DNA from 4 places in the Chungangia koreensis genome. Region 4 is predicted to be linked to each of the others. Evidence: a T-box and tRNA genes for the amino acid it is inferred to sense, from the RefSeq annotation. Region 4 holds a T-box; the other regions hold tRNA genes.

Region 1 (3,213 bases), on a different contig from region 4:
GAAGAGATGGGCTGCGATTGGTTTGATTGGGGTACTTCTCATAGTATTAATTGCTAACATAGATACCTCAAAAGAGACAGTTATTTACCACGTTCCTGAAGGATTTAAAGGTTGTATGACAATCTATTTTAGTCAAAAAGGATATGAACCCTTAGACATGAAGGATAATGAAATAATAATAGATATACCTAAAGATGGGAAGGTAATAACTTCTACCTCTCAGGAAGATTTCAATAAAATTGGATGGCATAAAACAGAGGCGTATTACTTGAATAATTCAGGGGAAAGAATAATGGAAATTCCTAAATCAATGTATCAAAACGGATTGGATTCAATAACGAATAGCGACCCTAAGTCAGCAAGATTCACTATATCGTTTGATGGTAGGTCGGATTATTGTTATTAAGTCTTAGAAAAGCCTACTAAAATTCGCTACCTTCTTCAAGAATAGAGGCATTAGTAAAAAAACGAATAATAAAATACATGAGCTTGGAGGTAATTCTCCAGCTCATTTTTTATGTGCATTAGTACATAAAACAACATGGGTATTCTTCACATTTAGAATGCCAAGTTCCTCAACCTTAACTTATCTGCTGTTTCCCAAGTTCCATGATCACTCGCCAGAATAAGCATCTGCTTTTTCTTGCTCAACTCACTTTCCATTTTCCTTTTGTCGAGAAATTGAAACCATCCTAAATAAAGTTGTAAATACTTCGTAGAAACACCATTAACATATGCCATCATCGGACTCATTGTGGAATGGATGAAACGGACTTCGAATATACAGTTGACTATATGAATGAGCAGCTCGTTCAAATTTTAAATTTGAAGCATGATTGAGCTTTTGTTAGATGTCGGAAAATAACGGGAAAGCACAGTAATAGGAAAAGAGGTGTATTATGGATAAACTATTTTTCGCTTTATTCACCATTGTGTATATAGGGTTACTCGTGTGGGGATTAAAAGGGATCAGTACCAAAGCCTTCAAAAAGTGGACGAGTGTCCTCTTTGTGGTTGTTGGAGCGCTGATCTATGATAACTTCATATTGGCAATCGGTGATTGGATTGGTGAAGGAGAATTACTTAAGAACTTGAATGCAGCCAGGTTTTGGTTTCATGCTTTTATTACCCCTCTATTAGTAATCTTTTCAATAGGAACACTTCGGGAAAGCGGTGTTGCTTGGGTGAAGAAGTGTTGGGTAACGATCATTGCTTTGCTCTATATGATTGCCGCAATTGTCATGGAAGTCATTTCCGTTACTGCAGATCTTCAGCTTAAAGTGGACAAAGCTTATGGTGTGGTCAGTTATTCATCTGCAGAAGGACCGAACGGACCACCCATCATGATTCTCATGATTACACTTGCAATGCTCGTTGTGAGTGCCATCCTATGGAAGAAAACAGGCTGGTACGTATTTTTCATCGGTGTCGTGATTATGACGATTGGCAGTGCCGTGCCATTAGAGATTGAAAGTAATGCTATTACCAATCTTTTCGAACTCATCTTGTTGACATCATTAATGTGGACAAAACGGAAACTCTTAAAGGACGAGTTAACAGTTAACTAAAATGTTGGACTGATTTGAAGTAGCCTTTTAATGAAGGAACTAAATATGTTATAATGATTGATGTCCTATTTAGGTCATCTCCTCTTAGCTCAGCAGGATAGAGCAACAGTTTCCTAAACTGTAGGTCACAGGTTCAAATCCTGTAGAGGAGGTAATGAAAAAGGCTTTCCGATGGTGTATCGGAAAGCCTTTTTATTATTCCGCTCCGGCTTCTTCAAAGGCAGCGGATACTTTATCGAATTCAGCATCGGTTTCAATGAAGGTCAAATCTCCTTCTTCCTCAATCCGGAAGAAATAAATATCAATATCCTCTTCGGAATCCATTTCCAGTTCTTCAACAAAGGCTGCTGCTACATAATCATTTCCCTCTACAGGCAGCAAACCTAATACTTCCATCTGTTGATCTTGATCGTCTTCATCTACTATTGTGAATAAGTTTCCGACTTCGATTTTACCTAAATTCTCTTCCATGTGGATTCCTCCAATCGTAATTTCCTCACGATTAAGTTACCCTATTTTTCAGATCACACTCATAACTTGAGGAATTTAATATGACGAACTTCCTTGAAAACATAGTGAAAGTTATCATTGTTACTGTGTTTCATTTTTTCAAAATGAACTAAGTTTTATAGGATTTTTTATTACTCAAATTCAATTTAAATTTATATGGGAGCGAAAAAGATCCATCAAAGAAGTGGTTATGTTCAATTCACTATAGAATTATGCCCCGCCTGCGGCGGCACCACTAGCTGCGGGAGCTGCTCCAGCCGCCTGTCTCTGACCTAATTCCTGGTCAATCAGCAAAATAGCAGAAGGATTATTCTGAGCTAACGTAAGTCTTGAAACAATTGTTTGAGATTGAGCCTCTTCGTTAATCTGTTCTCTTAAGAAGTCTTGAATAATGACCGCAGCTTGAGGATCTGCTTGATTTGCATAGTTGAACGCTTGTCGATAAGCGTTTGTTACATATTTTTCATGTTCGAGAACCTTTTGGAACAATTCAAGTGGTGAACCAAAATCAGTTGGAAATGCGGGTACGCTAGTTAGATTGACGGTTGCGTCTTTATCAACCATATAGTTGATCAGTGTCAACATATGCGTCCGCTCTTCCTCTGATTGTAATCTTAGCCATTTCGCCATTCCCGTATAATTTAATCTTCCCATTTGAGCGGACATTGCCAAATATAAGGCAGATGAGTAATTTTCAATTTGTATCAGATTATTGATTAATCTCTGTAATTCTTCGTTCAATTTTTCCTCTCCTTCAAATTCACATACTGTAAGTTATGACATTTACCTATAGATGGTTACTGGTTACTTGTCACGATTGATCATCATAACAAAGAAAAAATAAGGAACGGTATAAAGACTAACCGCTCCTACATGTGATGTTACATCTTTTTACTTTCTTGAAGAATCTTTGATACTCCCGTACGCTCCCAATCCTCAACAGTTTGATAAGCTTTTTCTGGTGAATACCCCTTACCTACAAGCAGTCCCATTAAGATGAATTCCTGAAGAATATGCGTGGCATTAATCCCTCTTTCCACGTCTTCCAATCCTTCCTTCACTAAAAACTCTGTGTATTGAATCCATTCATCTGGTGTCTTCCCATCAACACGTACCGCTTGGTCATGTCCACTCA
Region 2 (3,213 bases), on a different contig from region 4:
CGACTTGCTCCACCGCCGCCGGAGGAACCTCCTCCACCACCACTGAAACCGCCAAAGCCACCGCCTCCGCCGCCTCCGAAGCCGCCTCCACCACCACCCAAGAATGGTGGGAAGAATACAACGCTTCTTCTACGGCGTCCGCCACCACGGCCTCCGCCGCCCCCTCCAAAGAAGGAGCTTATGATAAAGAACAAGACGATCATTATCAAAATGGTTGAAAATCCACCACCGCCACCTTGGTTTCCTGCTCCTTGAACTTGAGCGACTTCACCGTTCCAATTGTATTCAGCAGCCACTTCATTGTAGAGAACTTTGTACGTATTAATGATTCCTTCATCATACTGATCTCGCTCAAAATATGGATAGGCGTATTCATCCAAAATCCGCCCGACTTTTCCGTCGGGCAGTGCCCCTTCTAATCCATATCCGACTTCAATCCGCATTTTTCTTTCCTTTAGAGCAACCAGAAAGAGAACACCATTATTCTCTCCCTTTTGACCAATCCCATATTCCCTAAGTGCTTTTAACGCATAGCTTTCAACCGTTTCATCCTCCAAACTCGGAATGGTCATCACCACAACTTGTGCAGTCGTTCCTGCCTCCAAATTTTTTCCTAACGTGATCAATTCCGACTTCTGTTCAGGGGTCAATACACCTGCATGATCCTGGACAAAGATGTCCCCGACCTGCTGTGGAATTGCTGCAGCATCGGCTTTGATCTGAATTCCCAGAACCAGACATGCGATGGTCAACCAACCTGCAACCTTTTTCATCAGTCTCCATTCCCTTCAAAGTCGACGGTTGGGGCTTCTTGCGCTGCTGCATCTGCTTCGAAGTATTCTTTTTGTTCAAAACCAAACATTCCGGCCATTAAGCTGCCAGGAAATCTTCTCACCTTTTTGTTATAAGCTGCGACAACACCGTTATAATCTTGTCTTGCCACCGCAATCCGGTTTTCAGTCCCTGCTAATTCATCCATCAATTGTTGGAAGTTTTGATTGGCTTTCAAATCCGGATAATTCTCCACTACGACAAGCAATCGACTTAGAGCACTGGATAGTTCTGCATCCGCATTAGCTTGTTCCTCCGGGGTATTGGCTCCTGCTAACTTTGCTCGGGCATCAGAAATGCTCGCGATCACTTCTTTCTCATGTGCCGCGAACCCTTTAACTGTATTTACAAGGTTAGGGATTAGATCAAGTCTTCGTTGAAGCTGACTTTCTATTTGCGCATATGATTGATCTACATTCTCTTCCAAATCCACTAATGAGTTATAGCTCGGTATGATCATCATCGCGCCAATTATTAAGATAATTACAATAATCGCTATCGGTCCAAAAGCTTTCTTCATATGTTGTCCTCCTCATGCTGGTCCTATATATGTAATGTACCTATTTCGAAAAGAATTAAAACAAATCTATGCCTATTATGAAAAAGGGCACACTGCGTATAATGCAAGTGTGCCACTGCTAAAAGCAGTTTATATATCTTCTTCACCCATTATTGGATGGGAAATGGGTTCCCAAGGTTCGCGAGTTGCCGTGGACAGTGACTAATTCACTTTTAATTCTAAAAAACAGTGCCTTCCGTGTAATATACGGCGATTTTATAGTTTTCCACTCTTATTTCTTTCACTCGTTTCTACCTCAATACATCATATACAAAGTGTTAGACTTGCAATAGACGAAGCACACGGAATATTATTAACTTCAGAAAAATGATATAAAAAAATACCTTACAGAATCTGCAAGGTATTTTTCAGTGTTTTAAATACGGCCTCGAAGGGAATCGAACCCCTAGCGGGAGAACCGGAATCTCCAGTGTTATCCATTACACCACGAGGCCATGAAATTGTATCGGACCTTATCTATTATACAAACGAATAAAATAAATATCAAGAGGCGAAATAAAATGCATTATATTTGACCATCCTTGACCATACTATTATGATAAAGGTACATCTAAAGCATTTCGCTTTTATGTCCTGAAAATACATCCACCTTAAAGGAGGAAAACCGAAATGAATTTAATTCCTACAGTTATTGAACAAACAAACCGTGGTGAACGGGCATATGACATCTATTCCCGTCTATTGAAGGACCGGATCATTCTCTTAGGTTCCGAAATCAACGACCAAGTCGCGAACTCCATTGTTGCACAATTGCTATTCCTTGCAGCAGAGGATCCGGACAAAGACATCTCCGTGTATATCAACAGTCCCGGCGGAAGCATTACAGCCGGTATGGCGATTTACGACACGATGCAATACATCAAGCCGGATGTCCAAACTATTTGTATCGGTATGGCCGCTTCCATGGGAGCATTCCTATTGGCTGCAGGTGAAAAAGGAAAACGTTATGCATTGCCGAATGCAGAAGTAATGATTCACCAACCACTTGGCGGTGCACAAGGTCAGGCTACTGAAATCGAGATTGCTGCTAAGCGAATCCTCTTCTTGCGTGACAAGCTCAACAACATCTTGGCTGAACGTACTGGCCAATCACTTGAAGTGATTGCACGTGATACTGATCGTGATAATTTCATGACAGCTGAACGCGCAAAAGAATATGGACTGATTGATGACATCTTAATGTCCCCAAGTGAATTACCAAAGAAATAAGACAAATAAAATCCCGGGAGGAAACTTTCCTTCCGGGATTTTTTATTCTTCTGATTCAATAATTTCAGCCAAAGAGGAAATGGCATTTTCTTCATCAGAACCGTCTGCACATAATGTGACCGACGTACCTTTGCTGATTGCTAAACTCATAATGCCCATTATACTTTTGGCGTTTACTTTTTTATCGTCTTTTTGTAAATACACATCAGATGAGAAGCGGTTTGCAACTTGCACGAATAGTGCAGCTTGTCTCGCCTGCAATCCAGTTTTTAACTTAACCTCGACAGATTTCTCGGTCATCTAACTAGTGCCTCCTTCTACATTGAAAACCCTTACTCTTTATCTTAACGAATATATCATGAAAGAACAAATCTCAAATTCCTTTACGAAGATTTTCCGCGATTTCATCCAGCTTTCGCAGCCGGTGATTTACGCCTGATTTACTAACCGCTCCAGTCGAAACCATTTCACCTAACTCTTTAAGGGTTACGTCTTGGTGTTCAATTCTTAGGCGGGCGATTTCTCGGAGTTTGTCAGGAAGTTGATCGAGCCCCATCATATGATCGATGTATCGGATATTCTCAATTTGCCTA
Region 3 (3,213 bases), on a different contig from region 4:
GATTCTGCTGCACATGTCGACATGAACATTGTTCAAACTGGACAGGGTGAGTTTGTCGAACTGCAAGGAACTGGTGAGGAATCAACCTTCAGTAAATCAGAATTAATCGAGTTATTGAGCCTTGCAGAAAAAGGGAACAGAGAACTGATCACAATTCAAAAGTCAGTTTTGGGGGAAATCAATAATCGGATCAGACAGGAGGAGCAGGCATGAAAAAAGTGATAATTGCTACCCAAAACAAAGGGAAAGCAAAGGACTTCGAAGCTATCTTCAAACCATACGGATATGAAGTATTAACGCTTGCGGACGTTGCGCCTGATATGGACGTGGAAGAAACAGGAACAACTTTCGAAGAAAATGCGATTTTGAAAGCTGAAGCTGTAGCAGAACGATTGGGTCAAATGGTGATCGCTGACGACAGCGGTCTTCAAATTGACGCACTGGGCGGTGAACCTGGTGTATATTCTGCTCGTTATGCTGGGGAAGAAAAGAATGACGAGGCAAACATTCAAAAGGCACTAAAAAACCTGAAAGATGTACCAGAAGAGGATAGAACGGCACGTTTTTGCTGTTCATTAGCTGTGGCAGGACCGGGAATGGAAACAAAAACGTTCTTCGGTACATGTGAAGGAATCATCCTCCAGGACAAGCGCGGGTCCAATGGATTCGGTTACGATCCCATTTTTTATGTTCCTTCTCTTGGAAAATCAATGGCTGAACTATCTGCAGAAGAAAAAGGACAAATTTCGCACAGAGGAAACGCTCTTCGACAATTAGAAACCGAACTATCTGGATTATTAGACCGGTAGGGGTGAGTTACATGAAAATCTTGGTCATGAGTGACACACATGGCGATGCACAGGTCATACAACATGTAAGAACTTTACATTCCGATGTAGATGCTGTATTCCATTGTGGGGATAGTGAATTAACTTCAGATCATGAGGTTCTGAAGGGAATTCATATTGTTCAGGGAAACTGCGATTGGGGAGAGGCATTTCCGGAAGAGAAGGTTATCGAGGTTGAGGGGTCCAGAATATACATAACACATGGCCATTTATTCAACGTCAAAAACACATTAATGCCCTTAAAGTACCGTGCTGAAGAAAAGAATGCGGATGTTGTCCTGTTCGGCCACTCGCATTTGTTAGGTGCGGAGATGGACAATGGTGTCCTATTTCTGAATCCAGGAAGCCTTAAACAGCCTCGGGGAAGGAATGAAAAAAGCTATGCCATCATCCAAAGAAAATCGGATAATTGGCAGGTTCAGTTCTATTCTGATGAGGGAATTTTGTTGGAAGATATAAATTTATGAAAAATACCCGTTGACTTTTATGTTTTTCAAATCTACAATAAGTATTGTCTTTCCTGTCAGTAGATGGGGAAGTTCAGGTCCCAGTAGCTCAGCAGGATAGAGCAACAGCCTTCTAAGCTGTCGGTCGGGAGTTCGAATCTCTCCTGGGACGTAAGTACCATAAAGAAAGAGTGTGCATGGATTGCACACTCTTTTTATTTTTGTATCAAAAACACATATGCTAAGATGAATGCAATGAAAGCGGGGAGAAGACATGCGGAAGAAATATGGAAAGTTGCAAAAAAAGGATAATGTCATCGTTTTCCCCGGCACGTTTGAACGATTGTTAGCGGAAGGCCTTCAATTGGTCGGGGATTTCAAGTACGCTGATTCACTTGAACTATTGGAACAAGCGTTATCTTTAGAGCCCGATCATCCGAATGTATTGGGTGCTTATGCATTTGCGTTGTATGAGACGGGAAATTTTAAAAAAGCGAAAGAAATATGCAAGAGACTCCTTCAGTTAGGTCCACCCCATTACATAGAAGCGATGGAATTGTATTTGACAACACTGATCCAATTGAGGGAATTTGAAGAGGTGAGAACGACAATCGCTGCACTGTTTGAAGAGGGGCATATACCTGAGGAGCGAAAGGAACGCTTTAGGCATCTGTTGGGTATGAGTGAACGGATTACGACGGCACCTGTCAGTGAAATTGACCCGGATTTGGACTCTTCGCTATTTGAAGTCGACCGTTTTAGTGCTCTCCACAATATGGAGCAGGAGCAATTACTCATGCGTCTAAATACGGAAGGTATTCAAGAGTACTCCGGTCAGCTTGCTGCTTTGGTCGAGCATGAAAAAGTTCCCGCCATAACAAAGACCATCATTTTACTGCAGTTGATGCAATCCGGCTATGACGAACTTGTGTCCGTTAATAAGTTCGGGTATGAGGGGGACATTGCTCCATTCCAATTATCAGAACCGGATGAAATGCCGAAATTTACGCAATGTATGACATTGGCGGTAGAAAGGCTGGAGAAAGATCCGTCCAAAGAGGAAATGGTGGCGGATTTATTGTTCCGCCATGCTTTTGCTATGTATCCATTTGAGTGGCCGGATTTTGAACCGGACGAAATTGTGCCGGTATATATTGGGTATGTGGAGCAGCTTTTAGGAGGGCCAGAGGTTCCGCACAATGAACTTAAGGACTTCATCGAACGGATCGAGATGATGTACTATGAGCGCGGGTAGTGAAAATTGTTGAAAGTCTATGCAACTATGATATACTAAGATGGTTGTAAACTGGCTATAATCGCACGAAAATATAGTGCTTATTTAATGTCTGGAGGTTTTAGATTCATGTCAGTAAAATGGGAAAAAACAGAAGGAAACACTGGCGTATTGACGTTCGAGGTTTCCGCAGAAAAATTCAACCAAGGTTTGGACGAAGCGTTCAAAAAGGTTGTAAAACAAATTAACGTACCTGGTTTCCGTAAAGGGAAAGTACCTCGTCAAATGTTTAACAAAATGTACGGCGAAGAAGCACTTTATCAAGATGCTTTGGATATTGTTCTTCCTGAAGCGTACTCAAATGCGGTGGAAGAAGCAGGAATTGATCCTGTTGATCAACCATCCATCGATCTTGATGATATCGAAAAAGGTAAGCCGGTTGTTTTCAAGGCTACTGTAACAGTTAAGCCTGAAGTGACTCTTGGTGATTACAAAGGTCTTGATGTGAAAAAACAAGACACTGAAGTAACAGATGAAGAAATCGAAGAACAATTAAAAGATCAACAACAACGTTTTGCTGAATTGGTTGTAAAAGAAGATGCAATCGTTGAAGGCGACACTGCAGTCATCGACTTCGAAGGTTTCGTGGACGGAGAAGCATTTGAAGGCGGAAAAGCTGAAGGTT
Region 4 (3,213 bases):
TACAAGCTTCTATATGTTGCGCCGGAACGATTAGAATCTGTTTCTTTTATGAACGATTTAAGAGAAATGAAGGTTCCGCTCATTGCTGTAGACGAGGCACATTGCATATCCCAATGGGGGCATGACTTCAGACCGAGCTATCGGTCAATCGGCAAATTGGCTGATTGTTTTCCGGATCGGCCGGTCGTCTTGGCATTAACTGCAACGGCAACGCCTGTAGTAAGAGAAGATATATGCAAACAACTACAGATTAAACAACAACACACAGTCATGACAGGTTTTGAACGAGAGAATTTATCATTCTCTGTTGTGAAAGGTCAAGACCGAGGGAAGTTTTTACGTGAGTATTTGAAGAAGAATGATAAAGATGCGGGTATTATCTATGCTGCAACGCGCAAAACCGTTGACCAGCTATATGATTCATTGAAAAAAGGCGGAGTCTCCGTCGCGAAATACCACGCAGGTTTATCGGAAGAGGAACGTGAACATGCACAAGAGCGTTTCCTCAATGATGAAGTGAAAGTGATGGTCGCAACCAATGCATTTGGTATGGGAATCGATAAGTCCAATATTCGATTTTGCTTGCATTATCAGTTGCCGAAAAACATGGAGAGTTACTATCAGGAAGCAGGTCGTGCAGGCAGGGATGGGCTGCCGGGAGAATGTATTGTCCTTTATTCTTCACAAGACGTTCAGCTCCAACGTTTCCTGATCGACCAATCTTTAGAGCGCGAACGGATTCCTATGGAGTTGGAAAAACTTCAGGGGATGGTCGATTACTGTCATACAGAGAATTGTCTACAGCAATTCATCATCCATTACTTTGGTGATTTAGATGCATCATCCTGTGGTAAATGTGGAAACTGCACAGATAATAGAGAGAGTCATGATGTGACCAAAGAAGTTCAGATGGTGCTGTCCTGCATCGTCCGTATGGGGCAAAAGTTTGGTAAAGGGATGGTTGCCCAAGTACTAACAGGCTCGAGAAATAAGAAAGTATTGGACTTTGGCTTCGAGGACTTGCCGACGTATGGAATTTTGAAGGAACATAGTGCAAAGGATGTTACAAATCTGATTGAATTCATGATTTCAGAAGAACTCATCGGAGTGTCCCACGGTTCGATGCCGATTATCTATGTAACGGAAAAAGGAAAAGATGTGTTACTAAGTAAAGTAACGGTTCATCGGAAGGGCACGGTCGTAACAAAACAAATTTCTGATGACGATCCGTTGTTTGAAGAACTTCGATTACTTCGAAAAAATATGGCAGCTGAAGCAGGTGTCCCGCCATTCGTTATTTTTTCAGACAAGACGCTGCGAGATTTATGCGCAAGAAGGCCGGCTACTGAAGATGAAATGCTTGATGTTCACGGAATCGGCATAAACAAGATGGAGAAGTACGGAGAACCGTTTTTGGAAGCGATTCGGGAGTTTTAATAGTATCAGGTAGCTGAAGGCGTTAGCATATCTGAAAAAGGTAATTGACTCTTGTTGAATGCTCTGCTAAATTGTTATCAATATCAATGAGGAAGAGAGTAGCCGTAGAATACTTCTTAAGCGAGCCGGGACATGGTGGAAGCCGGGCGATTGTACTATGGTGAAACGCACTTCTAAGATGTTTTCTTGAAGGAAGTAGGGAAAACCGGGGACTCCGCCGTTATGGAGAAAGCGGCCCGGTAATGGGCAATGTGAGTGGTACCACGGAAGCACAAGCTTTCGTCTCATCTTTTTGATGAGGCGAAGGCTTTTTTTATTTAGTTGAATGAAAGGAGTAATTGCTATGAAATCTGAGGTCGTAAAATTATTGAATGAAAACAGCCTCATATCAGTTGAAGAAAGCATGTTAGAACATCCTGTCCATGCTCAAATGGGAGACTTGGCATTGCCATGTTTCCCATTCGCCAAAGAACTGAGGAAATCACCAACTTTAATCGCGCAGGAGATTGCGGAAAAGTTAAATAGTCCACTGATTGAACGGACAGAAGCGGTAAATGGCTATGTCAATATCTTTTTAAGCAGGAATGGGATTACTGAAAGTTTGATCCGAAAGATTTCGGATGAGGGGACAGAATTCGGTTCTTCTTTCACGGGTAATGGTGGAGTTGTCACCATTGATATGTCATCTCCAAATATAGCAAAACCTTTTTCTATGGGTCATCTTCGGTCGACGGTCATAGGAAATTCCATTGCGAACATTCTCGAGAAAAGTGGTTATAAAACCATCAAAATAAACTATATCGGTGACTGGGGAACACAATTCGGCAAGCTGTTGACGGCTTACCGTAAATGGGGAAACGATGAAGAAGTTAAAGCCGCTCCGATTCAAACATTGCTAAGGTACTACATCAAGTTCCATGAGGAAGCAGAATTGAAACCTTCCTTGAATGACGAAGGCAGAGCAGCCTTCAAAGCATTGGAGGATGGTGATTCAGATGCACTCGCTCTTTGGAAATGGTTCCGCTCAGAATCATTAAAGGAATTCCAGCGGATCTATGATCTGCTTGGCGTGACTTTTGATAGTTATAACGGTGAAGCATATTATAACGACAAAATGGACCCGATCGTACAAGAATTAGACGAGAAGGATTTACTCACCGAATCTGATGGAGCTCAGGTCGTTGAACTGGGAGAGGATATGCCGCCTGCTCTCATTAAAAAGTCGGATGGTGCTACCTTATATGTCACACGGGATTTGGCGGCAGCTATAGATCGAAAGCAGACTTATCATTTTGTTAAATCCCTATATGTCGTGGGGAATGAACAAAGCCTCCATTTCACACAATTGTGTCAGGTGCTTTCAAAAATGGGGTATGACTGGTCGAAAGACATCGAGCATATCCCCTTCGGTCTAATTTTGAAGAATGGTAAAAAGATGTCAACTCGGAAAGGAATCATCGTTCTTCTGGAAGAAGTGTTGAATGAAGCCATTGACTTAGCAAAAGGTACGATAGAAGAGAAGAATCCCAATTTGGCCAATAAACAAGAGGTGGCAGAAGCGGTTGGAGTAGGGGCCATTATCTTCAGCGACCTAAAACAACATCGCAAGCATGATATTGAATTCAATCTATCTTCTATGCTTCAAACTGAAGGGGAAACGGGACCGTATGTGCAATATGCTAATGCCCGTGCGCATTCTATTCTGCGGAAAGCAGGAAATGTTGGCGAATTAAAGATTGATGAAGTGAATGACTTTGAATGGGAAATCGTAAAGGA

What was found. A T-box is a leader RNA that pairs with one kind of tRNA and senses whether it is charged. The one in region 4 lies ahead of argS (arginine--tRNA ligase), so its partner is inferred to be a tRNA-Arg.
Region 1: it has a tRNA-Arg gene. The T-box ahead of argS (arginine--tRNA ligase) is inferred to sense a tRNA for this amino acid. The anticodon was not compared.
Region 2: it has a tRNA-Arg gene. The T-box ahead of argS (arginine--tRNA ligase) is inferred to sense a tRNA for this amino acid. The anticodon was not compared.
Region 3: it has a tRNA-Arg gene. The T-box ahead of argS (arginine--tRNA ligase) is inferred to sense a tRNA for this amino acid. The anticodon was not compared.

What each region holds. Positions count from the first base shown of each region.
Region 1 covers NZ_JBHSEC010000004.1:17,182-20,394, forward strand. Annotated here, with positions in the region: gene ACFOZY_RS04195 (DUF6843 domain-containing protein) at 1-406, shown strand, start outside; partial or broken gene ACFOZY_RS04200 (IS1595-like element ISSpps1 family transposase) at 559-732, opposite strand; gene ACFOZY_RS04205 (hypothetical protein) at 900-1,568, shown strand; tRNA gene ACFOZY_RS04210 (tRNA-Arg) at 1,647-1,720, shown strand; gene ACFOZY_RS04215 (DUF1292 domain-containing protein) at 1,764-2,039, opposite strand; gene ACFOZY_RS04220 (ferritin) at 2,289-2,819, opposite strand.
Region 2 covers NZ_JBHSEC010000020.1:164,672-167,884, forward strand. Annotated here, with positions in the region: gene ACFOZY_RS13765 (TPM domain-containing protein) at 1-773, opposite strand, end outside; gene ACFOZY_RS13770 (LemA family protein) at 773-1,351, opposite strand; tRNA gene ACFOZY_RS13775 (tRNA-Arg) at 1,774-1,845, opposite strand; gene clpP (ATP-dependent Clp endopeptidase proteolytic subunit ClpP) at 2,021-2,620, shown strand; gene ACFOZY_RS13785 (HPr family phosphocarrier protein) at 2,663-2,920, opposite strand; gene whiA (DNA-binding protein WhiA) at 2,994-3,213, opposite strand, start outside.
Region 3 covers NZ_JBHSEC010000005.1:203,609-206,821, forward strand. Annotated here, with positions in the region: partial or broken gene rph (ribonuclease PH) at 1-809, shown strand, start outside; gene ACFOZY_RS05355 (metallophosphoesterase) at 821-1,315, shown strand; tRNA gene ACFOZY_RS05360 (tRNA-Arg) at 1,393-1,466, shown strand; gene ACFOZY_RS05365 (tetratricopeptide repeat protein) at 1,569-2,549, shown strand; gene tig (trigger factor) at 2,658-3,213, shown strand, end outside.
Region 4 covers NZ_JBHSEC010000019.1:305,300-308,512, reverse strand. Annotated here, with positions in the region: gene recQ (DNA helicase RecQ) at 1-1,437, shown strand, start outside; T-box leader at 1,515-1,727, shown strand; gene argS (arginine--tRNA ligase) at 1,763-3,213, shown strand, end outside.